Regions from separate parts of the Zobellia galactanivorans genome, predicted to be linked through region 1. Evidence: riboswitches for the same ligand, from Rfam matches in the RefSeq annotation. Region 1 holds a riboswitch; each other region holds the start of a gene.
What was found. Region 1 has a riboswitch for S-adenosylmethionine ahead of ZOBGAL_RS20360 (Na+/H+ antiporter NhaC family protein). Riboswitches for the same ligand answer to the same signal wherever they lie in the genome.
Positions count from the first base shown of each region.

Region 2: another riboswitch for S-adenosylmethionine. It lies ahead of ZOBGAL_RS04045 (O-acetylhomoserine aminocarboxypropyltransferase/cysteine synthase family protein); the one in region 1 lies ahead of ZOBGAL_RS20360 (Na+/H+ antiporter NhaC family protein).
Region 3: another riboswitch for S-adenosylmethionine. It lies ahead of ZOBGAL_RS03960 (homocysteine S-methyltransferase family protein); the one in region 1 lies ahead of ZOBGAL_RS20360 (Na+/H+ antiporter NhaC family protein).

Region 1 covers NC_015844.1:5,030,667-5,040,883, forward strand. Annotated here, with positions in the region: gene ZOBGAL_RS20320 (nitric-oxide reductase large subunit) at 1-30, opposite strand, end outside; gene ZOBGAL_RS20325 (cupin domain-containing protein) at 41-382, opposite strand; gene ZOBGAL_RS20330 (trypco2 family protein) at 1,020-1,580, shown strand; gene ZOBGAL_RS20335 (patatin-like phospholipase family protein) at 1,789-3,345, shown strand; gene ZOBGAL_RS20340 (hypothetical protein) at 3,342-3,875, shown strand; gene ZOBGAL_RS20345 (DUF4494 domain-containing protein) at 3,947-4,507, opposite strand; gene ZOBGAL_RS20350 (outer membrane beta-barrel protein) at 4,761-5,624, opposite strand; gene ZOBGAL_RS20360 (Na+/H+ antiporter NhaC family protein) at 5,937-7,238, opposite strand; SAM-I-IV-variant riboswitch at 7,288-7,385, opposite strand; gene ZOBGAL_RS20370 (WG repeat-containing protein) at 7,896-9,482, shown strand; gene ZOBGAL_RS20375 (IPT/TIG domain-containing protein) at 9,672-10,217, shown strand, end outside.
Region 2 covers NC_015844.1:1,018,753-1,028,969, reverse strand. Annotated here, with positions in the region: gene ZOBGAL_RS04060 (GLPGLI family protein) at 1-112, shown strand, start outside; gene ZOBGAL_RS04055 (carboxypeptidase-like regulatory domain-containing protein) at 167-2,845, shown strand; gene metK (methionine adenosyltransferase) at 3,114-4,370, shown strand; SAM riboswitch class I at 4,447-4,561, shown strand; gene ZOBGAL_RS04045 (O-acetylhomoserine aminocarboxypropyltransferase/cysteine synthase family protein) at 4,685-5,959, shown strand; gene thrA (bifunctional aspartate kinase/homoserine dehydrogenase I) at 6,028-9,420, shown strand; gene ZOBGAL_RS04035 (trans-sulfuration enzyme family protein) at 9,455-10,217, shown strand, end outside.
Region 3 covers NC_015844.1:995,571-1,005,787, forward strand. Annotated here, with positions in the region: gene ZOBGAL_RS03935 (serine hydrolase domain-containing protein) at 1-710, opposite strand, end outside; gene ZOBGAL_RS03940 (head GIN domain-containing protein) at 797-1,615, opposite strand; gene ZOBGAL_RS03945 (acyloxyacyl hydrolase) at 1,633-2,727, opposite strand; gene metF (methylenetetrahydrofolate reductase [NAD(P)H]) at 2,800-3,753, opposite strand; gene metH (methionine synthase) at 3,946-6,684, opposite strand; gene ZOBGAL_RS03960 (homocysteine S-methyltransferase family protein) at 6,729-7,730, opposite strand; SAM riboswitch class I at 7,839-7,945, opposite strand; gene ZOBGAL_RS03965 (NAD(P)/FAD-dependent oxidoreductase) at 8,099-9,160, opposite strand; gene cobA (uroporphyrinogen-III C-methyltransferase) at 9,163-9,960, opposite strand; gene ZOBGAL_RS03975 (HEPN domain-containing protein) at 9,963-10,217, opposite strand, start outside.

The DNA.
Region 1 (10,217 bases):
ACTGGCAAATGCAATCCAAACTTTTTTCATCTTCTAAATTTTATTGGGAAACTTGGTTAACACGTTCTACGGAATCAAGGACTGAAATGGACAAGCGTACGATACAATCTGAAATACAATCCAGATCATGGGGTACGTTGGCTTCCAATGCGATTATATCGCCCCGTTTAAGGAGTTGTTTCTCGCCATTAATGCCAAAGTCGACTTCCCCTTCAAACAGTTCTATAACTATGGGGTAGGGGGCCTTGTGCTCCTTCATAAATTGTCCCTTCTTCATAAGGATCCTGAGTTCCTTGGTATTGGGGGTTTTAAACAAGACCGTCACTGTAGGACCTTGATGGTCTTGATAGCTTATGTTTTCGATTAAAGATGCTTTATTCATGGTTCTATATATTGATAGGTGATAAGCCTAGCGTCCTAAGCCTTTCGATGTTTATATTCTTAAGCTGTTCAATTCATAATTAGTGATTTGCATTGCTATACCGATGCTTACATAAAGCAAGTCTACTCCCTTTTGGTTTAATAAATATAAAAAGGTCTTTTTATCCGATTTAAGATTGTTATGCGTCATAAATTCATTTTAGAACCGTACTCTCGTAAGATGTACCTCATCACAGCTTATAAAAAGTGCGAAGACCACATCTAGCTAATACGGAAGCAATATCCTTCTAATTATCGGGGCGAAATTAAACCTAAAATTAATAACGGACAAATTTATCCGAGATATAAATTTCCCTTTTTTTGTGATTTCACTTAGGTAGCATTTCAATGCATATAGGACTAGGAGGGAAGGGGAGGAAAATCTCCGGAAAACGCTTGTATACGATTCCTACTGCCAAGTTCATCCTAGGGCTTACCAAACAAGTATCTTACAAATTATATTGATGTAAATGTAATTGTATTCCTGTTAAATTATTTTTATCTTTAAGTAGGTTCGCCTTAGTGGGGCCTTGAATCCATATCGTCTAAAGTGGAATGCATCACCTTATTGATTCTTGTATAAAGTAAAACCTAGTAAAATGAAACACATACTGCTTTTATTCGTTTTGACCCTTCCCCTTAACGTCACCGGTCAAAAATCGAAACTCAACGATGAATCCGTTGCCGTGGCCACTGCGCTTGAAAAAGTAAAGGAAGCCACTTCCGAACTGGCCCAAAATGGCTATTTTAATGGCACCTTTGATGTTTCGGTGAAGTTCAACGATGTGGTTTCCGATGAAAACGGATTGGAGTTTAAGATTTGGTTCCTTAGCTTCACAAAACAAAGGAACCGATCTATCGACAATTCCTATACGGCCAACTACCAATTTGAAACTACCGAAAAGACGAGTCTCACCGCCTATGAATTCTCCAGTGACCTAGCTGAAATATTAAGCAATGGAATACAGGCCTATAAATCGGTAGAACCCTATCCGCTGACAAGAAACGGATTTGAAATCGTATCGAGTTTTACCTTGGAGCGGTCAGGGGAGGGAGGCGCCTCCATAGAGCTCTCGCCCATTAGTATCGGGGCCACAAAAAAACGACAGCGCAAGAGCGTACATACCATAACCCTAACCTTTAGCCCAAAAGCCAAATAGGGCAGGGACCAAGACTTACTTCAAAAAACACAATTTGCGTAATGGTATTCTTACTAAGTTTTAGTACTTTTAAATTCCCCAAGATTTTTAATTTTCCCCTTTGATTTTCGTGTAGCCGATGTATTGAAATTCCTCGAACCAGGTATTTCAAGCGAAGCATTTTTATTCGGCAGCGGAATCAAATCGGAGCAACATAAACCGACCGTTCATGAATATTTATGAATTTCTTGAAAAGGCCATTGCCAACGGGACCATTGCCAAGGATGCCTTGGACAAAAATAGGCTGGAGCTGACCAAGACCTTGTTCGACAAGGCCGATGCCAAACTAAACGCGGCCATCTTAGACCAAAACTTAAAGCTTAAGGACAAGATAAAAAACGGAACCATTGATCCCAATGTCATCTCCCTGGGGCGTATTACGGAAACCTTTAACAACAAGATCGAATCCCGGCCCGTAATAGACTTGGTGCAACAAGGCGGGGGTATGTACGGTATAGCCTTACTCGGCTATACCTATATCATGGAAAAAATCGGAATACGCTTTTACAGTCATGGCGGTACCAGTGCCGGGGCGATCAATGCCTCCTTTCTGGCGGCCATCCCCAATAGCATCTACGAATGTCATTCCATTTTCTCCGAACCCGGTGTACCTAGACAGGCTACGAAATCGGAGTTGCTTACCCATGTCATTACCCATACCGACTTCAGTAGCTTTATGGGGACCCAAGGTATCATTGGCCGTATTCAACGCAGTCTGTTCAAAAGGTTTAAATCGAAAGTCCTTCGCTTCTCCCTATTGGCCACATTGTTGCTCTTCTTGGTGATTTGTTTCGGAGCATTTGGAATCATCTATAGTACCAGCAACGGCTTAAGTGGTCTTGAGATCCGGTATTTTGATTTTATCATCGGTACCTTGAACATTTTTGCCCTGATGCTTTTGATCTATATACTGTTCGTAAAAGTATTGGGCCCTTCCTTCGGTATAAATTCCGGGGATGAGTTCTACCGATGGGCCGATACCCTCTTTGCCCTAGTGGGGATCCGAAACACCGAAGATTTCGACACCCGTTTGAGCGAAACCAAGATCAGCCCTTCAGAACCCACCGACCTGGCCCGTTTGGTACTGATTTCATCGAATCTCACCCATAATAGGATCGTAAAATTTCCGGAGCGCGCCGTTGATTATTGGGGGAATTCCCAAAAGGTAAAGCCCGCGGCCTATTTGAGGGCCACCATGTCCATTCCCTTTATCTATAAGACCTTTGTTCCTGAAAGGAAGCACTACGACCAACCCGACGACGACGACCAGATTCTTCTCAAGGCCCGCTTTGTTGATGGGGGCATGCTATCAAATTTTCCTATTCGGGAGTTTCACAAGACCAATGGAAATCCCCCCAGGTTTCCCACGTTCGGTGTTTTGCTCAGCGATATCGGACTCAACCATAGAACGCAAATTGCCAATATCGACAAGAATAAATTGCCCAATTCTACCCTCTTGCAATATTTGACGTCCTTTTTTAAGACCTTTAGGAATTTCTACGATTACGAATTCATCTTTAGTAACGACGAAATCAAACAAAGGGTGGTTACGGTCGATACGGAGAAGTTTAACTGGCTCAATTTCTGGATGGACGACCCGACGAAAACCGAACTGTTTTTAGCAGGCGTCGATGCCGCCATAGCACAAATCGATAAATTTCAATGGCACGAGTATGCCCCGACCCGAACCCCGGAAAAAAAGAAAACCCAAAATCCATCCACATGAAAAGGAAATTAAATCTGTATAGTGGACTTTGGGCCATTTCCCTCCTTGCCGTGGCCATGGTTCTTCTTGTCTTCTACTTTGATAGCACCTATTATATACCGAACCCGTTGAACATACAGTTCAGTGCCAATATGGAAACCTTTACCCACCTTATCGGGGAAAATAGCACGGTACTCCGTCGCCATACGCTGTTGGAGTTTTTCTTTATCCTGCTCTATTCCTTCCTCTTTTTGTTTTCCGTGAAGATTTTCGAGCTTTCCCTAGAGGCCGAGTTCAAATGGTACTACTATGCCTTGTGCCTTGTTCCCGGCCTAGCCGATATGTTGGAAAATTTCCTGCTTTTATATATGCTGGACGACCACATGACCACCCCGAAGTTCTGCACCTATTATTGGGCAGTACGACTTAAATGGAGCGTGATAATCGCCTTTATCTTAATGTCCTTGACCATTCTGCTCTACTACGGTCTATTGTTATGGGGAAGGACCTATAATTTTTTGACCCTCTTTTTTAAAAAGAAAGGGCCTTGAGTAGGCTGTATCTACAAAAAAAGACCGTCCTAAAGCTTTAGGCGGTCTTTTTTTGCATTGTATATAGAGGCTTATTCTTCCTCGCTCGATAGCACATCGGCCATTTCCAGTTCCTCGTCCATTTCATTGGATGCAGGTACGGAATTTTTCAACTGGGTAAATTTCTCTAATCGGTCCATTTCATCCTCTTCCCCCGAGAAATATGGGAATACGTCCATAATAGGGGATTCTGAGATAGCGGGAATGGTGTAATCGCCCATAGTATCCTTCATTACCGTAACGGTATTGTCATAGGCTTCCTTTACATCGTTGGCCTGTACCAAGAGATACATATTGGTTTTGCGCTCCTTACCGCTTTCCTCGTCAAAGGCTACCAAAGATACCTTGGACTTAAACCAACGGTCAGAATTTTCGAAAGGGTGTATTTCGGCATAATTGGCCACCTTGATATTCGTGATCTTGATTTCTTCGCTATCGCTCAAATAGGCCGACATTTCTTCGGTTATCCTACTTTCGGCTTCGGTATACGAAATGGCATCCACTAAAAACGGTTCCGTTTTTATCTTTAACATGCCTGAAGCTTCATCTATTTTTTTGTATTTAATCTTGCATTCGTACCAGGTTGCACTCATATCTTTTTGTTTTAAAGAGGCCAAATATAGGGTTTAGCATCGGCCCGAAAAGTCAAAAAATCGAATAGATATCCACAATTTTACATCCGGTTTTGTATGTTTCGGAGCGTGAGATGGTTAAGGATTTTTAAGCGGGAAGCAACTCCTTTTCTGACCACTTTGCTTTGCCCGAAAAACAAAAAGTCCCGTTAAAATAGTGGTATTTCAACGGGACCCTTGTATTCTAATGACGTGAAATCAAGATAGGGCAAGGCTATTCCTTTTTCCCACCGCCTTTAAATTTATAGGTGATTCCAAAATTAAGTCCGAATGAAGAATACGGTACTTTTTGCGACAACTCTTTTGAAGTATCGGTATTGGTGTTCGATAGATTATCTACGTAGGTCGTTTTACGGCTATAGTCCTCGGGCAAGTTGTCTAAGGTATACAATCCTTCTACGGCTACGGTACCATCGGGAAGGACAATGTTCGTATTGAATTCCGCAATTTCAGAATCTTTTCGTTTTAAGCTTATTCCATAGAACTCGGCCTCTGCAAAAATGCTAAAATGGGAGCTTAAGTTAAACTTATAACCAAGGGCACCGACAAAGCCTAAAGGAAATTTTCCATGAAAATCCTCTTTATAGTTGGTCTCGGAATAAGAACCTTCCGGCACACCTAGGGCACTGGCTTCCTCTTCATTAAAAACCGATTTTTGATACACCACACCTTCCGTCTTTCCCCCTAATTTCAACAAAGCCCCGAAACGCCCGTAAACGTTATTGGTGAATTTGTATACTACCGACGCCGAGGCACCAAAGGCACGGGCCCTGGCAACCGCATCCACTTGCAAATTGGGTAAATTGACAACGGAAATGTCTTGATCGCTTCCTTGCAAGTACCCAATACCGAGATCCACACCAAAGGAATCGTCAAAGAAGTAAGTCCCCCTTATCTGAACGTTGGCACCTTCACCATAACTTCCATAAGAGTTTTCCGTTTCCGACAAGCTCACCCTTTCCCCCAGTTTCATTGTGGCACTCCCGATGGCATACCCGGAACTTAAGGAAACTTCCATCTGTCCGAAAGATAAGGCGCTAGTTAAAACAGCTGTACATACTGTGATCAAATGTTTCATACGAAATGATTTAAGTTTTTAAAATAGAATTACAAAACCCCGACTTACAGAAGCTATATTTTGGAATCTCTCTTTACCGCTTATGGGAATTTCACTTCCCGACACGGTAAAACATTCCATAGTCATGCAGAGTACAAATCAAACTGTACTACAAAGATTCTTTTTTAAAAGAAATTTCTCGCTATTGAGTACGGGTTTTAACACCTATGCCTCTTTATTGCTAACGATTTCTTGGAAAATGATAATGAAAAGTCAGTTTAATGGAAAATAGGAAGAGAATCTACAATGAAGATACCCCAATATAGCCCAAAACTAGCTCGGTCTTGTAGGTTGAAGCCCGATGAACAGTAGGGTATAGATCAGTAAGAGTAACAAATACCACGTATTAAAGACCAAGTCTAGGTAATCGATCTGTCCTTTTGCAAAGCTCAAAATCATCAAGACTTGCGCACCATAAGGTAGGAAGCCTTGTGAGATACAGGCAAAAATATCTAAAATGGAAGCGGTCTTTTTCTTGTCTAAACCGTATTCATCGTTGATCGATTTGGCTATAGGTCCGGCAATGATAATGGCTACGGTATTATTGGCAATCGCCGTATTGATCGTACCCACCAGGGACGCCATACCCAACTGGGCGCTTTTCTGGTTTTTGATCCGCCTTTTGATATGGACCAATATAAAATCGATTCCCCCGTTTTTTTGGACCAAGGCCGCCAAGCCTCCCGTGAGCAAAGACAATAGAAAAATTTCCGTCATATTCGTAAATCCGGTATAGGCGATTTTGGTCGATTCCATAAGGGTGAAATCCCCAAAAGCTATCCCTAGAAGTCCCGCTGCAATCGCCCCCAAGAGCAGGGTCACGAACACATTGACGCCCGCAACGGAAAGGAGAATAACCAAAACATAGGGCACTATCTTAACCACCGAATAGCTGTACACTGCCGTTTCGGTTTCTATAGACCCTAGGTCCCATCCCTGAAAGAGTAAGATACCGATAGTGAACAAGGCCGCGGGCACGGCGATTTTAATGTTCTCCTTAAACTTATCGCTCATCTTACAGCCCAAGGATTGTGTGGCGGCAATGGTCGTATCCGAAATCACCGATAAATTGTCACCGAACATACTGCCCCCTAACAAGGCGCCGCACAAAAGGGCCAGATCGGCACTGCTCTCCTCGGCAAAACCGACTACGATAGGGGCCAAGGCCACGATGGAACCGACCGAAGTACCGGTAGAGATCGATAAAAACCCGGCAATGATAAAGATGCCCACATAGATATATTGAAGGGCGATAAAATCCAATCCCAAGTTTACGATCGCCTCTACACTGCCCGTTTGTTTGGTAAGGGCGGCAAAAGCCCCGGCCAGTAAATAGATCAGGCACATGGTCAGTATTTTTTCATCGCCACAGCCTTTTAACAAGGTAGCTATTTTTGATTTTACCGATGGGCCGAACATAAGAAACGCCACGATAATGCCCACAATAACCGCTATAGGGGCCGGTAAGGCATAGAAATCGTTTTGATAGATACCAACGCCCAAAAATGTAAAAACGAAGACCAACAAGGGGATCAAAGCCGAAAATTGGGGGCTAAGCTTATTCGAATGTGCCATTTCTCTTTATTCTTTTCAAAAAGGAAACAGCTGTGGATAAGCAGAAGTATGGGCTAACATTGGTTCCAACTAATTGGCTTATCTCTTTAGCACCTTGCTCGTTAATGCAGGTTGCTATCTCCGTTCTTGAGATTCTTGATAATAAATTTAAGCCCGCAAAAGTAGGACATAAAAGCTGTTGGGCCTCTAAAAAAAAGTTAATTTCCGGATCTTCTTCCTGTTTTTTTATTAAGCCCTTAACAGCGACCACAAATACCGGAACCACTCATAAAAATTAGATAACCAACCACTTACAAACCTATCTTCATATCCTATGGATAGCACTTAGATAGCCCTGGCTCGCTCGACCATACTATAGTCTTATCATTTGCGTTATGCTATTTCTCAATTGAAGCCTTGGGAACCTAACCTTTATCTCTTTACATTATGAGAAAACCAGTGTTTTTAACAACAAGTGTTCCCTTTTTTAAAACACCCCTACGCATAGCTTACCGATATAGGCCGTAATTCCCAGTTTTATCCCTTGACCGAATTTAAGGGCAACGCCACAAAGGGCATGCTCCGTAAATCGCCTTAACCGCCAATACCGTATAAATATCCCGGCCAAAGACCTTGATCTATTATAAAAACAAGAAAATCAATTTTAAATAACAACAAATGAGATTATTCCCCATTATTGCCTCCTTTCTCTTCTTCAACTCAGTTTTCTCTCAAGAGGAATACATTAATATAGATAAAACGTACGATAGAGTACCAGATGAATTGCTTCAAAAAGTCAAGGACAATGGTTTTGAAAGCTCCGGAATCTATTTTATAAATGGCTATTTGAACGTCAATAAAAATGACCTGTCTACCTTCATGGACACCTCTGGGAATATACTGAATCAGCTATACGATTTTAAAACCGATATGTCTTCGGCCAAAATATTCTTTACAGGCCAACCCGTGACCGGTATAAACGATATCGGTAAAAAAGAAGAACAAAGGTATATCAACATTAAGGCCTTTAATGCCATGGGTGAGCCCGTACAAACAGAAATCGGCGCCACGGGCGATTACTACTTTTCTTCGAACATGGCCAGTGTCTACGATCACTACCTAAGTACCGATACGGACTATTTTACCGTTCATTACGACAAGCCCGATGCCAGTAAAAGTGGCGGATACTCCTTACAAGAAGGTTTGATTAACGGAAAGGGAGCTATTGTGCTCAAAGCGAAATATAAGAGCGTAAGACAAATAGCAAACGATTATTTCCTTATTAAAACGGAGGATGGGGCTTCTGAAATAATGAATGTGATGGATAGGGTTACCTTGCCCGTAAAAATTGGTCGTATTTTACTTTTTAACGAAGTGCCCAATGTACAACAGGTAAACACCTTTGTCTCTTTTAACGATAAAATCATTGCTACCGATGGCGATACCGACAAATGGGGAGTTTACGATATGGCAAACAAAAAATGGAGTATACCCGCAACGTATGAAGAGCTAAAACCATTCAACACCTTCAGGCAATTGGGAGAACACATGAAACACATCTTGTTTACCGATACTTTCTTTGTTAAAAAAGAAGGGAAATGGGGCGCCGTAGATTCCAATAACACCACCGTTATTCCCTTTAAGTATTCTAAAATGGATTACAATGGCGCCAGCTTTATCGTATATGACGAAAATGGCCATATGAATCTTTTTGATATAGCCACACAAACAGAACTTTTTGACCATTTCTACGATCAAATAAACTTTGATAACGACCATCCTGAATTGGCCGTATTGGTTTCCAACGGGTCGGTCGGAATCTATGATTATGCCAATAAATCATTTATTGTAGATCCATCGGAAGGATACAAAACCTATAACAGCGTCAATAGAAACCAGAATCATTTGCTAAAACGTAAAGATGCCGAAGGCAAAGACGATATGGCGCTATTCTCTATTAAGTATAAAAAAGTGATTGCCTCCGGTTTTAGGGATTATTACGTATTGCACGAGACTAAATTCGGAAAGATACGTCATGTCGACGGCACCAATTCTATCATAGATATGGAAGGAAAAACAATTATACCTCCAGGAAAATATATGGGCAAGGCCGGATACCAAAAGGGAATCTTGTTTTTCTACGATAGCTATGGAAAGCGCAAGAAACCCGTTCATTGCTACAAACCTAGCGGGGAAAAGGTAGATACCGCCCTTTGCCAAGAAACCTTAAGCCCAGACAAGAAAAAGAAGAAAAAGAAAAAATAACAGCCGTCTGTAGATTCTACCTAAAAAAGCAACTACTGGAGGGGTAATTGCTTTTTTATTTGAAAACCAAGTCTGTTCAAAAAAACCTATATCAAAATCTTAGCGCGCCCTCCCTTTAGTTTTAAGGAAGGCTGCAATTTCGAATGTGAAGGCATACGAAATACGTTAAGCCCTCTTAAACACCGTACTATGAATTATAATTCTTTCAAATTATTCTTTTCCGTAAGCCTGTTTTTTTCACTTGTAGCCTGCTCTGAAAACGAGTCGCCAACAGATGAACCGACTACCGATACCGAGCTAGAAGTAGCCAATGTTCAATCTTATTCCCAAGACTTTGGTTATAACGGCGACATCGTAGAGATCACCGGAAGCAATTTTGTTGAAAGCAGTAGTGATGTCGAAGTTCTTTTTGATGGTGTAGCTTTAGAAATCATATCCGCCGGTAAAACCTCCATTCAGGTCAAATTGCCTTTGGTCGAAAATGGCATTCCCAAGCTAGAGATCAACATGAAAGACCGCAAGGTCGTTTCGGAAGTAGCCAATGCCTATGAAGGGAATATTGGCGTACTGGCCAAAGTGCCCGGAGAATGGGCCCTGACCAAATTAGAAGGAGCCTTGCCAAATGCAACCATATGGACCTCACAATTGGTTTCTCCCGAAAGATTGTATTACGGACTCGTTAGTGGCTCTAACGGCAATACAAGAACCACATGGCGAAGTCTTGATGGGGGACTC
Region 2 (10,217 bases), 1.5 Mb from region 1:
AGGCAAAAAAGTAACCCAAGAGGAATACGACGAAATCTCGAAGAAGAAAATGAAAGAGATGCGTGAAAACTTCAGAAACAGAAGGGGTGGAGGACGAAACGGCCGATCGTAATGGTCGTCTCCCTTTTTTATTTTAGAAATACTTGTTGCATCTAATTCATTGATAATGAAGAATATATTGTTGTTTGTCGTATTCCTTAGCGTGGCAGCCGCTAGCTGGGCCCAAGAAATTGCGCTTACCGGTATGGTTAAGGATAGTTTGGGTACCGGTGTCGATATGGCCAATGTTATCGCTATTAATACCGAGACCAAGGGCTTGGAGTCTTACGGTATTACCAATCATGCGGGACTGTATAAGTTGAAGCTGAAATCGGGTCATCAATATACCGTAAAAGTTAGTTATCTTGGGTTTAAAACGGAGTCGTTTACGTTTACTGCCAGTGATGTTGATGCGGTAAAAGACATCGTCATGCACGAACAGGCCAATCAATTGGATGAGGTTGAGGTAACCTATGAAATGCCCGTATCGGTCAAAGGCGATACTATTGTATATGATACCGACTCCTTTGTTTCGGGAACCGAGAAGAAGCTAAAAGATGTGCTTGAAAACCTTCCTGGGATCGAGATCAACGATGATGGGCAGATAGAGGTAGAGGGGAAGACCGTAAGCAAGGTGATGGTAGAAGGGAAGGATTTTTTTGATGGAGACTCTAAATTGGCCGTTGAGAATATTCCGGCAAATGCCCTTAGTAAGGTTGAGGTACTGCGGAATTTTAACGAGGTGTCGCAAATGAAGGGACTTACCAATGACGATGATAACGTGGCCTTGAACATAAGGTTGAAAGAGGGTAAAAAGAACTTTTGGTTTGGCGAACTAACCGCAGGCTACGGGCCTGATGATAGGTATTTGGCCCACCCGAAGTTGTTCTATTATAGTCCTAAATACAGCATCAATATTATTACCGACCTGAATAACTTGGGGGAAGTTCCGTTTACACGAAACGACTATAGGAATTTTACCGGGGGCTTTAGGAACATAAATGCAAGGGGAGGCAGTTCAATTGCCACAGGTGCCGATGGGCTCGGTCTTTCTACGGCCCAAAACAATAGGGCCAACGATATAGATACCAAGTTTGCCGCAGCCAATTTTAGCTATTCCCCAACGGAGAGTTTAGATTTGAGCGGTTTCGGAATTTACTCGTATACGGGGACCTTGATGAAGTCACAACGAAATACGGCCTATATAGCCAGTAACGATGTAGAAAATGCGACCACCAATACAGATCAGACCGTACATCTAGGTTTGGCAAAATTCAGTGCCCGATATAAACCCAATGCCGATTTTCAGTTCGATTACGATGCCCTTTTGAAACAATCGGACGATAATGAAAAGGTAGATGTGCTTTCGGTATCCGATATAACCGATGAAATTTCAGAGGTAAAAAAACAAAAGCCTTTAGCCGTAAACCAAAACCTCAATCTCTATTATACGCTGAACGAAAAGAATATTTTTGCCGTAGAGGCACAACATATGTACCAAGACGAGGACCCCTTTTACGAGGCTATCCGAAATGAATTTGCCTACGTTGATATATTCCCGGTAGATGAAGGGCAAGAGGGGTACAATATAAATCAGGCCAAAAATGTGGTGACGAATAAAGTAGATGCCAAGGTTGATTATTACTATGTACTCGGCACCAAAAGCAATCTGAATTTAACCTTGGGAACCACGCAAAGCCACCAGAATTTTAACTCGGGAATCTTTCAGATTTTAGATAATGGGGAAAGCTTCGATATGAGCGGAGAGGCGTTTGGGAACGATGTTACCTTTAATGTTTCCGATCTGTATTTAGGATTTCATTATAAGGTTATTTCGGGAATTTTCACCTTTAATCCAGGGGTGACCTTGCATCAGTTCAATGTGAAAAATGAGCAATTGAACACCGTGGTGGAAGACAATCTTACTTCATTATTGCCCGATGTGTATATCAATGCACAGTTGAAGAAGTCGGAAAATATCCGGTTTAACTACCGCGTTACCCGATCCTTTACCGATGTGAGCAAATTTGCACAAGGCTATGTGCTCAATAACTACAACTCGCTTTACAGTGGTAATAGGGATTTGGAGAGTGCCCTTAACCATAACCTTTCGCTAAATTTCTTTAGCTTCAATATGTTCAATTTCACCAATATTTTCGCGAACATAGCCTATACAAAGCGAATAGACGCCCTAAAGAGTAGTGCCGATATTATCGGGATAAACAGGGTGAGTACTACGATCAATTCCAATTTTGAAGACGAGTCATTGTCCGCCAGCGGCAATTATGAGCGTACCTTCGGGAAGATAAAAGCTTCGGTAAGGGGTAATGTGGCGTGGTCGACTACCTATAACTTGGTGAGCAATGAGCAACGCATGTCGAATGCTTTTACCCAGAACTATAGGGGAGCCTTATCTACCAATTTTAAGAATGCCCCCAATTTGGAAGTAGGGTACAGGTATACCGTAAACAATTATGAAAACGGTGATTTGGAGACTACTTATTTTACGAGCAGGCCCTATGCCCGTTTCGATGCCACTTTTTTAAAGAACTTTATCTTTAACGTAGACTATGATTACTACAATTACACGGATAAGGAAAATACCATCGAAAACCAATATAGTTTTTTAGAGGCCAACTTGACTTATCAGAAAAGGGATAGCCGATGGGAATATGGTATTAAAGGTACCAACCTATTAAATACCACTACGCTCAACAGAGACAGTACCAATGACCTGTTCTTTACGACACAGGCCTATTTCGTGCAACCGCGTTACTTGCTTTTCTCCATAAAATACGATCTGTAATTTGCTCGAATAGCATGTCGTGAAAACCCCAATATGCAACTTAGGGAAATAATTAACCCGATAATAATATTTTGAACTGAACATTTTTTATACTTTTGCGTCCTAATTAAATTAAAGAGGAGGGATTTGACTGATTGCAACCTCTGTTTTAAACCTGAGTAGGGTGATAAAAACAAAAAAATGCTAAAGCAGTTGATGTAGATTCGATTCACATCATCTTCTTTCGGCATTCCTTTCAGATCCTTTTACGAAAAAATAAAAGTTTGTTATGCCGTATTTATTTACTTCCGAATCCGTTAGTGAAGGACACCCTGATAAAGTTGCCGATCAAATAAGCGATGCCTTGTTAGATCACTTTTTGGCCTTTGACCCAGAGAGCAAGGTAGCTTGTGAAACTTTGGTTACCACAGGTCAGGTCGTATTGGCTGGAGAGGTTAAGAGCGATACATATCTAGACGTGCAGACCATTGCTAGGGATGTGATCAATTCCATCGGTTACACCAAGGGCGAATACCAGTTTAGTGGAGATTCTTGTGGGGTCATTTCATTGATCCATGAGCAATCGCAAGACATTAGTCAGGGGGTAGACCGTGGTCAAAAAGAGCAACAAGGAGCGGGAGACCAAGGTATGATGTTCGGCTATGCGACTAAAGAAACCGAAAATTACATGCCATTGGCCTTGGATATATCGCATAAGATCCTCCAAAACTTGGCGGAGTTGCGTAGGGAAGGTAAGATCATAGATTATCTTAGACCAGATGCCAAGTCGCAGGTAACCATAGAATATTCCGACGACAATGTGCCCCAGCGAATCGATACCATTGTAATATCTACGCAGCACGACGCTTTTGATATCGACGATGCCAAAATGTTGGACAAGATCAAAAAAGACCTTGTGGAGATTTTGATACCTAGGGTTATAGAGCAATTGCCCGAAGCGATTCAGAATTTGTTCGACGATAAGATCAAATACCATATCAACCCTACCGGCAAATTCGTTATCGGTGGGCCACATGGTGATACGGGACTTACGGGAAGGAAAATAATTGTTGATACCTATGGGGGTAAAGGTGCCCACGGTGGAGGGGCTTTTAGTGGAAAAGACCCAAGTAAGGTAGACCGAAGTGCCGCGTATGCCGCACGCCATATCGCCAAGAATTTAGTGGCGGCCGGAGTGGCCGATGAAATTTTGGTGCAGGTGAGTTATGCCATTGGTGTAGTTGAGCCTACTTCCATTTATATCGATACATACGGAACGTCTAATGTTGACCTTAGCGATGGTGAGATTGCCAACAAGACAAAAGACTTGTTCGACATGCGTCCGTTTGCCATTGAAGAACGACTAAAGTTGCGTAACCCCATTTATTTGGAAACGGCAGCTTACGGACATATGGGCAAAACGCCTAAAACGATCAAAAAGGTTTTTGAATCGCCCTACAACGGTCGTATCGAAAAAGAAGTCGAATTGTTTACCTGGGAGAAATTAGACCGGGTAGATGAGGTAAAAAAGGCGTTTAATTTATAAATTTTTCAAAAATGTTGGTGAATTTAAATTCACCGACCATATATTTGTATTTCCAAAAGTTCAAACACGTATTGATCAGTTATCAAGAAAGGTGGAGGGAATAGACCCTTTGAAACCTTAGCAACCCTTTGTTTCTTATACAGAGAAGGTGCTACATTCTATCCTGAAATAATTATTAGGACAGATAACGAAATAGATTACTCATCCTAATCTTTTACTTTCTTATAACTTTTTTGATATTATACCTAACTACAAGGCCGTAGTCTATGGTTGGGCTTTTAATTATTTTAAATAACAATTAAAAATCTAGAATTATGAGTGATCTTAAACTTGCAACCAATGCACTACATGCTGGGCACGATCCGGCGCAAACCGCTGGAACACGTGCAGTCCCTATCTACCAGACGTCATCCTACGTTTTTAACGATACCGACCATGCTGCCAATCTTTTTTCTTTGGCCGAACTCGGTTTTATCTATACTCGTCTGAACAACCCTACCAATCAAATTTTACAAGAGCGATTGGCGGCCGTTGAAGGCGGTATTGGCGCTGTAGTTTTTGCTTCAGGGGCTTCCGCGATTTCTACCGGATTAATGACGCTTTTAAAGGCAGGAGATCATATTGTAGCTTCTAGTAGTCTGTATGGGGGAACTTTCAATTTGTTGAACGTTACCTTGCCAAGGATGGGAATCACTACTACTTTCGTAGATGCCTCCGATCCTGAAAATTTTGGTAAGGCGGTGCAAGACAATACAAGGGCTTTCTTTGTAGAATCTTTGGGCAACCCTAAACTAGACGTGCTTGACTTAAAAGCAATCTCAAAACAGGCCAAGGCGGCTCAGGTTCCTTTTATAGTAGATAATACAGTAGCTTCACCGGCCCTTTTGAACCCTATTGAGCATGGGGCCAACTTGGTGATTCATTCCTTAACTAAATATATCGGTGGTCAAGGTACTTCATTAGGAGGGGCTATAATCGATGCGGGAACGTTTGATTGGACCAACGGAAAATTTCCTGAGTTTACCGAGCCTTCTGCGGGCTACCATGGTTTAGTGTATAGCGAAGCCCTAGGTGCGGCGGCCTTTACCTTTAAATTGATTTTGGAAGGATTGCGCGATTTTGGAGGGGCTTTGAGTCCGTTTAACGCATTCCAGATCATACAAGGCTTGGAGACTTTGAACGTGCGTATCAAACAGCACAGTGCCAATGCTTTGGAATTGGCGACCTGGTTGGAAGGAAGGGACGAAGTGGCATGGGTAAATTACCCAGGTCTTAAGAGTAGTAAATACTACGATCTTGCCCAAGAATATTTGCCTAAAGGACAAAGTGGTTTGGTGACTTTCGGAATAAAAGGTGGTTTTGAGGCCGCTAAAAAAGTGACCGATGCTACCAAGATTTTCTCCCTATTGGCCAATATTGGCGATACAAAATCATTGATCATCCACCCTGCCAGTACAACGCACCAGCAGTTGAACGCCGAGCAGCAGGAAGCCGCCGGTGTGGGTCAAGATTTGATTCGTTTGTCAGTGGGGCTAGAGGATATTGAAGATTTGAAAGCCGATTTGGCAAACGCATTCGCAGCGCTTTAACCGATACTATTTTTAGAAATTAATAAGACCTGGCCGGCACAACGCCGGTGAGGTCTAATATATGCCGTATGCTTCACCATTTGAAATTATCGAACTATACTACGATCAGTGGGGTAACTCAAGATATTGAGCTTTCCTATCAGTTGTTCGGGAAAGAATTGCACACTGCGCCCATAGTGCAGGTCAACCATGCCTTGACCGGTAACTCCAATGTTACGGGTGATGATGGCTGGTGGTCCGCCCTTATTGGCGAAGGCAAGTGTATCGATACCAATAAGTACACCATTCTGTCCTTTAATATTCCTGGGAACGGATACGATAAATTCGTTATCGATAATTATAAGGATTTCGTGGCAGGCGATATCGCAAGAATCTTCTTGTTGGGCCTCCAAAAACTTGAGATCAACAAATTGTTCGCCCTTATCGGCGGCTCTTTGGGAGGAGGTATAGCCTGGGAAATGGCAGCGCTTAACCCGAAGATCATGGAGCATGTGATTCCTGTTGCATCGGACTGGAAATCTACGGATTGGTTGATCGGTAATTGCCAGATACAAGAACAGTTTTTGGTCAATAGCAAAAAGCCCGTTCACGATGCGCGTATGCACGCCATGTTGTGTTATCGTACACCCGAGTCTTTCAAAGAGCGTTTTAAGCGGAGTACCAATGAGGAACTTCAGGTTTTTAACGTGGAAAGTTGGTTGATGCATCACGGGGAAAAGTTACAGGAACGATTTCAACTTTCGGCCTATAAGCTCATGAACCAGTTGCTCAAGACCATAGATGTCATGAGGAACGGGGAGCAGAATTTTATCGACCTTCAGAACAGCGATGTGAATATCCATATCATCGGGGTTGATTCCGATTTGTTCTTTACGGCCAAGGAAAACAAGGAGACCTTTAAACGCTTGGCACAGGCCAATGGTAACGTTACTTACGGTGAGGTGCACTCCCTCCACGGTCACGATGCCTTTTTGATAGAATTTGAGCAGATGGAACAATTGCTGGAGCCGGTTTTCAGTAGAAATGGAAAGTCAAAACATATCAAGGTTTTGAAATTTGGAGGAAAATCACTGGCCAATGGCGAGGGATTGGAACGTGTTTTGGGTATTGTTTCGAAAAAAGTAGAAGAAGGTGAAAATATTGCCGTGGTACTTTCTGCCCGTGAAAAGGCCACCGACCAACTGGAAGCTATATTGGAAAAGGCCGCAAGGGGCGAAAATTACTATGAAGATTTTGAGGCTTTTGAAAAGTACCAAAAGAGTGTCTTTAAGAATGTCAACCTTTCGGCCGAGTTTAAAGATTTGGCAAAATTACTCGAAGGGGTTTCGCTTTTGGGCGATTACAGCTTAAAGATAAAAGACCAGTTATTGGCCTTCGGGGAGCTTATTTCTGCAAAATTGGTGACCAAACTGCTTATAGGAAAAGGGATAAATGCGGTAATGCTCGATTCTAGGGAATTGATAAAAACCGATTCTAATTTTGGGGATGCCACGGTCAACGAAACGCTTTCAAAAGAAAACGTTTTACGCCGTTTTGCCAAGTTAGATGCCGATGCGGTACCGATTATTACAGGTTTTATCGCTTCTGATGAAAATGGGGAAACTACCACTTTGGGTCGTAATGGCAGTAATTATTCGGCGGCCCTATTCGCTAATTTCCTGAATGCGGAGGAGCTTCAAAACTTTACGCATGTAGACGGAATATATACGGCTAATCCCGATTTGGTATCCGATGCCAAGCGCATTTCGCACCTTTCCTATGGAGAGGCGAACGAACTGGCAAATTTCGGGGCGACCATTTTGCATGCCAAGACCATTATTCCGTTAATAGAAAAAAATATACCCCTTCGTATTTTAAATACCTTCAATAACGACAATGAGGGAACCTTGATCAGTGCCAAGACCAAAGAGGGGGGTATTAAGTCCTTGTCGGTTATTGAAAACGTATCCTTGATCAATGTAGAGGGTAGGGGACTCCTAGGGAAAGTTGGGGTCGATGCACGTATTTTCAGTGCGCTTCAGAAAAGTAATATTAGTGTAAGTATCATCTCCCAAGGCTCTTCGGAGCGAGGCATTGGCCTGGTCGTAAATGCCGACCGGGCCCTAGAGGCCAAGAGGGCTTTGGACAGGGAATTCGAAAGCGATTACCAGTCGAAGGACATTAATATGATTACCGTACTCGATGAGGTCTCGGTCATTTCTATCGTAGGTCAAGATTTGAGTACCTTCCATAGACCGTACAATGCCTTGATAAAGAACCAGATTGCCCCATTGCTATTTAATAATACGGTATCGGGCAGGAATGTAAGTTTGGTACTTAGAAAATCGGACCTGAACAAGGCCTTGAACGTAATGCACGGACAGATTTTCGGAATCAGTAAAAAAGTCAATTTGGTGATTTTCGGACATGGAAATGTGGGCGGAACGCTTATTGACCAAATTTTGAAATCTACCAAGACCATTCAAAAGCGAAAGGGGATAGACCTCAACGTTTTTGCTGTGGCCAATTCGAGGAAAATCCTATTGGATAAAAAGGGTATTCCTAAAAATTGGAAAACGGCCATAGAAGAAAAGGGTACTCCATATAAGGTAGGCGATGTTATCGCATATGCCAAGGAAAACCATCTAGAGAACCTCATTTTGGTCGATAATACGGCTAATAGCGATTTTGTAGCCCATTACTTTGAGTTTGTAGAGAATGGTTTCGATATTGTGTCGTCCAATAAAATAGCCAATACGCTCGGTTTCGATTACTACCAGTTGTTGCGCGATGAGTTGGATAAGCACCAGAAACAATATTTGTACGAAACCAATGTGGGGGCAGGCCTTCCTTTGATCGATACCATACGTTTGTTACACCTTTCGGGTGAAAACATTACCGGTATCAAAGGGGTGTTCTCAGGTTCCTTGAGTTATATCTTCAATACCTTTTCAGAGAGCGAGGAACCCTTTTCCAATATTTTAAGGACGGCAATGAAAAGTGGCTTTACCGAGCCGGATCCCCGCGAAGACCTATCGGGTAACGATGTGGGCCGAAAATTGTTGATCCTTGCCAGGGAACTCGATCTACGCAACGAGTTTTCCGATGTAAACATTGAAAACTTGATTCCCGAAGAGTTGAGGGATGGCGATGTACAGCATTTCTTGGACCATCTCGATTTGGTAGATGCCAAGTTCAACGAAATTAAAAAGAACCAAAAGCCCGGCCATGTACTGCGGTATGTGGGCGATTTGCACGGTAATCTTCAGGAAGAGAAGGGTATTTTGGACGTCAAACTCATATCGGTGCCCAAAGAAAGTGCCTTGGGACAGGTAAAAGGATCCGATTCCATTATAGAGATCTATACCGAGTCATATGGCGAAAATCCATTAGTGATTCAAGGGGCGGGTGCAGGTGCAGCCGTTACGGCAAGGGGTGTTTTTGGCGATATTTTACGAATAGCAGAAAAAGGATATAAATAATAGAGAAAGTCCGCTTTCAGCAAATTATATGCATATGGAAAATAAATTTGAAACGAACGCTATCAGAACGCAATTGGAACGCACTAAAAATTTGGAGCATTCGGTGCCGATGTACATGACTTCGAGTTTTGTATTTGAAGATGCGGAAGATATGCGCGCTTCGTTTGCCGAAGAGAAAGAACGTAATGTTTATTCGCGCTATTCCAATCCGAATACCTCTGAGTTTATAGAGAAGGTATGTCAGATGGAAGGAGCTGAAAACGGATTTGCTTTTGCTTCGGGTATGGCAGCGGTATTCTCTACTTTGGCGGCCCTTTTGGATAGTGGTGACCATGTATTGTCGGCGCGGAGTATTTTTGGGTCGACGCATTCGTTGTTCACGAATTTTTTTCCTAAATGGAATATTGATCACAGCTATTTTAAGATTGATGATTTAGATGGGATAGAGGCTTTGATTACGCCAAAGACCAAAATTATCTATGCGGAATCACCGACCAATCCTGGGGTAGACATCCTCGACTTGGAAGCTTTAGGAAAGATTGCCAAAAAGCATAATCTGATTTTGGTGATCGACAATTGTTTTGCTTCGCCCTATTTACAACAACCGATCAAGTTCGGGGCCGATTTGGTCATCCACTCCGGAACGAAATTAATGGACGGACAAGGTCGTGTATTGGCCGGCGTTACCGTAGGAAAGAAGGAATTGATCGATAAGGTCTACCGCTTTTCAAGAATTACAGGTCCGGCCCTATCTCCCTTCAATGCCTGGGTACTTTCCAAAAGTTTGGAAACCTTGG
Region 3 (10,217 bases), 1.5 Mb from region 1:
GGAATGGCCTTACGAAAGCCCCTTTTGTTTTTAGAGTAGAAACATGGTTCCGCTTGGGTATGCCCTAAATCGGGCCATGAAGTACGGTCCATCCCCAAGGGCACCAAAACCTTCTCTTGCACATAGGTCTCGAACGGTATTCCACTGACCTCTTCCATGGCCAAGGATATCAACACCCAATCAAAACTATTATAAAGATAGTCCGTTCCGGGCTTAAAGAGCAATTCATCGTCTTTAAAGATTTCAATACTCTCCTTGATGGTATAAGGCTTGTTCAGGCCGTACTCAATACCCCTATACCCTCTTATACCAGCGGTATGACTCGCCAATTGACGAATGGTAAAATCGTATTTTTTCTTCGGGTAATAAGGTACATAAGTGTAAAAGGAAGCATCTAGATCGATCAAGTTATCGCCCACCATATAGGCCAAGGCGGTAGCCGCAATAGGCTTTGAAACACTGGCAATGCGAAACACGGAACTTTGAGGGTCTACCGGAAGCTTCCTTTCCAGATCGGCAAGGCCGTATCCCTTTTGAAAAAAGGGCTCCCCCTGCTTGAGTACCGTAATGGCCAGACCGGGGACTTTCTCTTCCGACACCAGATCTAACAACAGGCGATCGGCCTCCACCAATCCGTTCAACAATGGATCATTGCCCAACACACGCTTCTTAGCGAACAGGTTTTCTATATACTTGAGTATCGGATTCATATCGGGTTTCGGTCGGCACAAAGTTACAGATTGCATTTGTGCCCGTACCGATCTTATGGGCAGAAGTTGAACCTTAACCCGGGAAACTACTCAAAAATGAGGCGCCCTTTGTATAATTCTTCCACATCTACCTCTGTCGGCCGGTTTGAACTAAAGACGTCACCAACCCCGCGAATTACCCCTTTAATGGACTCTTGCGGATTCACGTACATATCGTTCGACCCCCTATGGTTCAAGGTCACGCTTTGGGCGACCAGGTCCGCGGCCTCTATGCGCGAATCGCCCGCAGCAATGGTCAAACTTAAATTATCGACCGTACCTTTCAACTTAAAATAAGCGATTCCGTTCACTATCACGTTCAGGTCGGTAGCCGCCACCTCCAAATCAAACTCACCATCGGTGGTTTGTGCTTCGGGGTCGGCAAAACTTTCAGACAATAGGTTCAATCTCGAATACGCCAAAACGCCATCGCTTGAAATAGGCCAGCCGGTGCTGCTTCGTATCTCGGTAATATCGGGGGCGGTCACGTAAATTTTTGTAACGCCATAATCCCTAAAATAATTACAATCATTGGTATCGCGTAAAATCAGCCGCCCATCTACCACCTCGGCCGTAACCTCGTTCCGCAATACACTTCCCGTTTCAATCTCTACCTTTTGAACGGCACCTTGCTTTACGACCAAGCTTACATTCTCGTAAACGGTAATCTGGGTAAAATTATCAACCACTACCTCTTCACGAACGATATCACCGGTATTCTGAAAACAGTCGGAAGCATTTTCACCATTACAGGAAACAAGCACAACGGTACAACAAAGCATCGCAAAAAAACGAGACCAGCGCACCACTCTACCACTGCCCAAAGGCACGGTTTCACTATCCCTATCTTTTAATCCTATTGCCATATTTTATACCTCTTTCATTATAATCGTATCCCTACACCGAATTCCACCGCTTCGGCTGCGGCGGCATGTGATTTCAGGCTTACCACCCCAAATACCTTATCACCAAAATAACGTTTGAGACTAAGGCGGTTATACACCTTTCCCTCAAAATCAAAGGGGTAATACACATAATACCCGAGCTGTGTTTCAATGGAAAGCTTATTGATAAAAAGTTCATGTCCCACAAATACTCCCACCCGTTTAAAATCGGTATCGGGATCTATGTCATTTTCAGGAAATGAAATCGATTGATACCTTATCAATTCCTTCAAAAAATTGCTAAAAAACACATCCGTTCCCAATTGAACGGCACTTTTTCGCCCTAGGCGTTTATCGGCATAAGCCGAAAAAATATAGAACGGATATTGTCCGTGGCCAATATTGTCGCTCTCGTTGACACCTCCCCTAAAGACCAAATTGTATTTGACAGGCTCGGTAAGCCTTACCTTTTCCCGTCGAATATATTCCGTGTCCTTACCTTCCAAGGTATACGTTAGCCCCAAATTAAAGGCGAAGGTATTGGTAGAGGTATTGGGTGCCTTTACATTGGCATTGGAGAAATGCATGATAGAAATACCCGCCTTAAAGCCCAAGCCCTTATAAATATTCTCCTTATGGTAATTTATCATGGCATAGTTAGAGCTCAACAATCGCGTACCGTAGGCATTGTTCCTAAAATTGGTCTCCCGATCGTAGGGGTTGGTCATATAGGCCAGCCCCTGGGCCACCCGAAACTGAAGGTTGCGCTTTAAAAAGTAAAAGTTGAAATGGGCGTACACAGCATAGGCCTCACCGAGAACCGAACTGTTCGTGTTGTGATAGATAAACGAGCCCCCCAAATCAGGATAGTTGTACCACTCCTCCCATTCCTTTAAACCAAAAGTCTTTCGATTGTACGCCAGAACAACACCCGCAGGGTGATCTGTTATCAAATGCGAAATATCAGGATTGTGAAGTATAATGGAACCGTAAAACTGGTTCGCTTCAAACGTATAAGTATGGGCTTTTTCGGACTCTTGTGAAAAACAATATCCGGCACACATCAGAAAAAATAAAAACACCCTTGGGCTCATGGAGCGCAAAAATAATATTATTCGTTATTTTAAGCCCAAGGTTCGCCTTTATTTTCTTACAAAGCCCTTTATTTAAAAAATCTCCTCGGCAATGGCCTTGATATTATCCGATTTACCCATGGAGTAATAGTGCAGTACGGGAACCCCGGCCGCTTTCAACTCCTTTGATTGCTGAATGGCCCACTCAATACCCACTTGACGCACCTCTTTGTTCGAGGCACAATCGTCAACGGCATCGATCAGGTCTTGCGGCAAATCTATCCGAAATACCTGTGGCAGCAGCTGCAAGTGTCTTTTGACCGCAATAGGTTTGATTCCCGGAATGATCGGAATGTTTATGCCCATTTTTTTGGCTTCCTCTACAAACTGAAAGTATTTTTTATTATCAAAAAACATCTGGGTCACCACATAATCGGCACCGGCATCTACCTTTTCCTTCAATCGTTTTAAGTCCGATTTCAAAGAAGGCGCCTCCAGGTGTTTTTCAGGATATCCGGCCACACCAATACAGAAATCGGCACAATTATCGGTCTCTACCGTATCGTGCAAATAATTACCACAATTCAGTTCGTGTACCTGCTTCACCAAATCAACGGCATAGGCATGCCCTCCCTTGGTCGGCTGAAAATATTTTTCGTCTTTCATGGCATCGCCACGAAGGGCCATAATATTGTCGATGCCCAAATAATGGCAATCTACCAACAGATACTCGGTCTCTTCCCGTGTAAACCCACCACAAAGCACATGGGGAACGGTATCTACATTGTACTTGTGCTTTATAGACGCACAAATACCAACGGTACCGGGACGCATACGGGTCAACTTCTTATCCAACAGACCGTCACGATCAATATACACATACTCCTCCCGCGACGTGGTCACATCAATGAACGGAGGCTTGAAATCCATCAAGGGATCGATATTATCGTAAAGTTGTTGAATCTGATGTCCTTTTACAGGCGGTATAATTTCAAAGGAAAATAAAGTTTTGCCCTTTGCATTCTTTATATGGTCCGTTATTTTCATGTATGCTGCCCCTTGACCGGGAAATTTAATGTTTATGCTCTTTTATGGCGTTCGGGCGGGCTATCCGCTAAATTTTTTAAAGCCTGTCGGACTTTAAAAAGATACCGCTCCTATCCCTAACGCATTATTCTGTTTTCTCAATCGACTACACCGCTAAAAGCATCCGCTTTACCTCGGCATATGTGTTCTATTTCAATCGTCCGCTATATTCGGTGCCAACCACTTGGTCGCCTCTTCTAGGGAAATGCCCTTCCGTTCGGCAAAATCGGCCACTTGGTCTTCCTTTATTTTTCCCAACCCGAAATACCGGGCTTCGGAATTCCCAAAATAATAGCCCGAAACCGATGAAGCCGGCCACATGGCCAGACTGTCGGTAAGTTTCACACCGATCCGCTCCTCTACCTTGAGCATATCCCAAAGGGTCAGCTTTTCAAGGTGGTCGGGACAGGCCGGATATCCTGGTGCGGGACGGATACCCTTATATTTCTCATCGATCAACTCGTCGTTTTTCAAATGCTCATCGGCGGCATAGCCCCAATGCTCCCTTCGCACCTCTAGATGCAAGTATTCGGCAAAAGCTTCGGCCAAACGGTCGCTCAGCGCCTTTACCAAAATGGAGTTGTAATCGTCTAGGTTCTTACGGTAGGCATCCGCCAGTTCGTCGGTTCCAAAACCTGTAGTCACACAAAAGCACCCTACATAATCTTGCTTACCCGATTCTTTTGGCGCCACAAAATCGGCCAGTGCGTAATCTGGCACGCCCTCGCGACGTTTCAATTGCTGGCGCAAGGTTCTAAAGACATATGTTTTATCCTCTTGGCCGTCGTTGACCTCTACTTCAATATCGTCATGGTTCTCCAAGGTATTGGCCGGAAAGAGTCCGAAAATCCCTTTACCCGTCAATTTTTTATCCTTTAAGATAGATTGCAGCATTTTTTGTGCATCGGCAAAAAGCTCGGTGGCCTGTTCGCCTACAATCTCGTCGGTTAGAATATCAGGGTATTTTCCATGCAGTTCCCAACTTCTAAAAAAGGGAGTCCAGTCTATAAAGGGCACCAGTTTTTCAAGATCCACATCTTCGATTACCTGAATACCAAGCTGACGGGGCTTTACGATCGAACTGGCTTCCCAGTCGATCTTAAATCGGTTTTCCCTAGCGGCTGCAAGGCTTTTGTATTCCTTCTTTTTGGTACGGCTCAAGAACTTTTCCCTGAACACGTCATAGTCTTCCTTGATCGTCTTCTTATATTTCTCCGAGGTATCTTTCTGCAACAGGTCGCCCACTACGGTAACGGCCCTTGACGCATCGTTTACGTGCACCACGGCCTCACTGTATTGTGGATCTATTTTTACGGCCGTATGGGCCTTACTCGTCGTTGCCCCTCCTATGAGCAAGGGCACCTTAAAGTTCTTGCGTTCCATTTCCTTGGCCAAGTGCACCATCTCGTCAAGCGAAGGCGTAATGAGTCCGCTCAACCCGATAACGTCAACATTGTGGGCTATGGCCTCGGCAATTATCTTTTCGGGCGGAACCATGACCCCCAAATCGACGATCTCGTAATTGTTACAGGCTAAGACTACACTTACAATGTTTTTTCCAATGTCATGCACATCGCCCTTAACGGTGGCCATTAAGATTTTTCCATTGCCCTTATCGTCCCCTACTTGCGGATTCTTCAATTTTTCCTCTTCGATATAGGGCAACAAATACGCCACGGCCTTTTTCATGACACGGGCCGACTTCACCACTTGGGGCAGAAACATTTTTCCACTACCGAACAGGTCACCCACCACGTTCATACCTATCATAAGGTGGCCTTCGATTACCTCAATAGGCTTATCGGCGGCCATACGGGCCTCCTCTACATCTTCTACTATATATTGATCTATTCCCTTGACCAGGGCCCTCGTGATCCTGTCCTGCAAGGGTTCTTCACGCCACGAAAGGTCTATTTTACTTTCCTTGGCCTTACCTACTACCGATTCGGCAAAATCCAATAACCGTTCGGTCGCGTCTTCCCTACGGTTGAGAATAACATCTTCTACGTGCTCTAATAAATCTTTGGGAATGTCGTCATAAATCTCCAACATGGTCGGGTTTACGATCCCCATGTTCATACCCGCTTTGATGGCATGGTACAGAAAAACCGAATGCATGGCCTCACGCACGGGGTTGTTCCCCCTAAACGAAAAGGAAACATTGCTCACCCCTCCGCTCACACTGGCATAGGGCAGATTCTCACGCACCCATTTGGTGGCCTTTATAAAATCTAGGGCATTGAGCTTGTGCTCGTCCATACCCGTGGCAACGGGGAAAATATTAAGGTCGAAAATGATATCTTCCGGCGGAAAACCTACTTGGTTCACCAAAATATCATAGGATCTTTTTGAAATTTCTACGCGCCTATCATAATTGTCGGCCTGACCAACCTCGTCAAAGGCCATTACGATAACGGCCGCGCCATATCTTTTTATTAATTTGGCGTGATTGATAAACTCTTCCTCACCTTCTTTCAGACTGATGGAGTTCACCACACACTTCCCCTGAACGACCTGCAAGCCTGCCTCGATAATATCCCATTTAGAGCTATCGATCATTATAGGCACCTTGGCAATATCAGGTTCGGCAATAACCAGGTTCAAGAATTTGACCATGGCCTCTTTTCCATCGATCAGGCCGTCATCCATATTAATATCGATGATCTGGGCCCCACCTTCAACCTGATCTCTTGCAACGTCTAGCGCCTCTTCGAACTTACGCTCCTTGATCAGACGTAAAAAACGTTTAGACCCGGCCACATTGGTACGTTCGCCCACGTTTACGAAATTACTTTCGGGGGTGATCACCAAGGGCTCCAAACCCGATAGTTTTAGGTAGCGGGCGGCCGAGGGCCGGGTATCGGTTATCGGTATGTTCGAGTCGTTACTCATAATATCTCCATCATTTTTTTATACTTGACGAATCTGCATTCCCTTCAAGATTCTACGGCAATCTTCCGTGGGTCGTATTTTCTCACTAGATCCGCAATGGCCGTAATGTGCTCAGGCGTTGTACCACAGCACCCGCCAACGATATTGACCAGGCCTTTTTCCACATATTCCTTTATCTGCTCGGCCATTTGCTCGGGGGTTTCATCATATTCCCCAAAGGCATTGGGCAAGCCCGCGTTCGGGTGGGCCGAAACGGCATGCTCCGTTCTGGTAGACAAAACCTCCAAGTGTGGCACCAACTGATTGGCCCCAAGGGCACAGTTGAACCCTACCGACAGGATTGGAATGTGTGAAATGGAAATCAAAAATGCCTCTGCCGTTTGTCCTGACAAGGTTCTTCCCGAGGCATCGGTAATGGTACCGCTCACCATAATGGGCACCTCTATATTCCGTTCCTCCTTTACCTCTTCAATGGCAAAAAGGGCGGCTTTGGCATTAAGCGTATCAAAAATGGTCTCTACCAAAAGAATGTCGGCCCCACCATCTAACAAGGCTTCCACCTGTTGTTTGTAGGCAATTCGCAATTCGTCGAAAGAAACGGCCCTATAGCCCGGATCGTTTACATCGGGAGACATGCTGGCCGTTTTGTTCGTCGGCCCTATACTCCCCGCTACAAACCTTGGTTTATTGGGCTCTTTGGCGGTAAACTCATCGGCCACCTCCTTGGCAATACGTGCGGACTCATAATTGAGTTCGTACACCAAATCTTCCATATGGTAATCGGCCATGGCGATAGTAGTACCCGAAAAAGTATTGGTTTCGACAATATCGGCGCCTGCGGCAAAGTATTTACGATGCACATCGGCTATGGCCTCGGGTTGGGTCAGCGACAATAGATCGTTGTTCCCCTGCAAGGGGTGTTCCCAATCTTTAAAACGCTCACCGCGGAAATCTTCCTCGGTAAATTTATAGCGTTGGAGCATGGTACCCATGGCACCGTCCAATACTAAAATGCGTTCCTTTAATATCTCTTGAATTTTTTTCATTTCCTTATTTCCTTCTTATGTCGCACGTTCATGCACAAAGGCCCCTCTTAGACCAATCTACAAACAACTATCAAGCAAAGGAATAAGGACAGACAATCTTGCCTCTCTTTGTTATCTGTCCCACAAATACTAGGATAGAATGTAGCACCTTCTTTATAAGAAAAGGGTTGCCAAGGTTTCACTGGGTCTATTCCCTCCACCTTTCTTGATAACAGTCTTGTTATTTTTATGAACGATTTGCAAAGTAACGCCACATATGGTTCAAAACCAAAGAAACCTTCCGGTTTTTGGCGGCTTGCATTTAATAAAAGCCTTCTGTTCAAATACTACAACAGAAGGCCTTTATCGATATATACACTAATAGCTAATTAAGCAATACTTTGAACGACCTCTTTTTTGGCCTCTTTTTTACTTCCGTCAAAACCTTCTACCCCACCTACAGTGGTGTATTTCATAACGTATCTTTTACCTGGGTTTATCAATTGATAAGCGAACTGACACATTACGGCCGCCTCATGGAAGCCCGATAAAATCAATTTCAATTTACCTTCATAGGTATTTACATCGCCGATCGCAAAAACACCAGGTATGTTGGTCTGATAATCTTTAGCGTTGTTTACCTTAATGGCATTTCGTTCTATTTCAAGACCCCAATCACCGATCGGACCCAATTTTGGGGAAAGACCGAACAAGGGAATAAAGTTATCAACCTCAACATAGGTCTCCCCTTTTTCGGGATCGTTATGCTTTACGACCACTGCTTCCAAATGATCATCACCGTACAGTTTTTTCACTTCGGCTTCGGTAAACAGTTTTATTTTTCCTGCCTTTGCCAATTCCGCTGCTTTTTCTACGGAATCCAAGGCGCCCCTGAACTCGTTTCTACGGTGCACCAAGGATACTTCCGAAGCCACGTCGGCCAAGAAAATTGCCCAGTCCAAAGCAGAATCGCCACCACCGGCTATCACCACTTTTTTGTCGCGGTATACTTCGGGATCTTTAATCATATAGGCCACCCCTTTATCTTCAAAGTCGGTAATATTCCCAATAGGCGGTTTTCTAGGCTCAAATGACCCAAGTCCACCTGCAATAACCACTACCGGGGCATGGTGTTTTGTACCCTTATTGGTCGTTACTATAAAAGAGCCGTCTTCTTGCCTATCTAATGTTTCGGCACGCTCACCCAAGGTAAAACCTGCTTCAAAAGGCTTAATTTGCTCCATTAGGTTGGTCACCAAATCTCCCGCAAGAATTTCTGGAAAAGCGGGAATATCATAGATCGGTTTCTTTGGATAAATTTCCGAACACTGACCACCTGGTTGTGGCAAAGCATCTATCAAATGGCATTTTAACTTCAACAAACCTGCTTCAAATACCGTAAAAAGACCTGTTGGGCCTGCGCCAATGATGAGAATATCTGTTTTTATCATAACTATTTACTTAACTGTAATTCTTGATTTTGGGCAATGGATAGAATGCTCGCCCTGTGTTTTACTACTTCACCTATTATAATTATTGCCGGATTGGCCAACTCTTGTATTTCTACTTCCCCTTCTATGGAAGCAATAGTGCCTATGGCAACTTTTTCATCCGTTCTCGTCCCGTTTTGCACAATGGCCACCGGGGTTTCAGATTTGCCCTCTGCCTTGAACAGTTCCACTATTTGCGATAGTTTCGACATTCCCATCAAAATAACCACCGTAGCATTGCTCTTTGCGGCCAAAGCCACATCACTTGACAGCTTGTGGGCCTTTGTTGTTCCGGTAATCACCCAAAAACTCTCGGTAGCGCCCCTTTTGGTCACTGGAATGTTCTGGGAAGCCGGCACCGACAAACAAGACGATATACCCGGCACCATAGCCACTTTCACCCCGTGAGACGCGGCGTACTCCATTTCTTCGGCACCACGGCCAAATACAAAGGGATCCCCGCCTTTTAAACGTACCACATGGGCATTGGCCTTGGCCCGGTTTACGATCAATTCATTGATCTGTTCCTGCTGATAGGCATAACAACCTTTTCGCTTACCCACAAAAATATGTTCGGCCTTGGGCGCATAGTCTAACAATTCAACCGACACCAACGCGTCGTACAACACCACATCGGCGTCGGCAAGTGCCTTTATGGCCTTGAGGGTGATGAGCTCCACATCACCGGGACCGGCACCTACAACCGTAAGTCGACCACCCGAATAAGGTAAATTGTTAGATATTTCGTTGGAGTGTTTCATGGTTAAACCTCTGCCAATTCTTGTTTTCTAAATGTTTCCACCGCTTTCAAAAATGCCGTGGCATCTTCCAAATAACTTTTTGCAAAAGCTTCCGTTGGCTCGTTTTTGTTCAATTGTAGCACCAATTCTTCAAACCCCCTTCCGAGCTCGATCCTGCCCGAGGCTATGAATTTTTGATCAAAATCCTTGATAATGGTAGCATGGGTGTTCACTTTCGCTTTTTCCGAGGTCAATAAGGCCTTGGCCGAATTCACCAT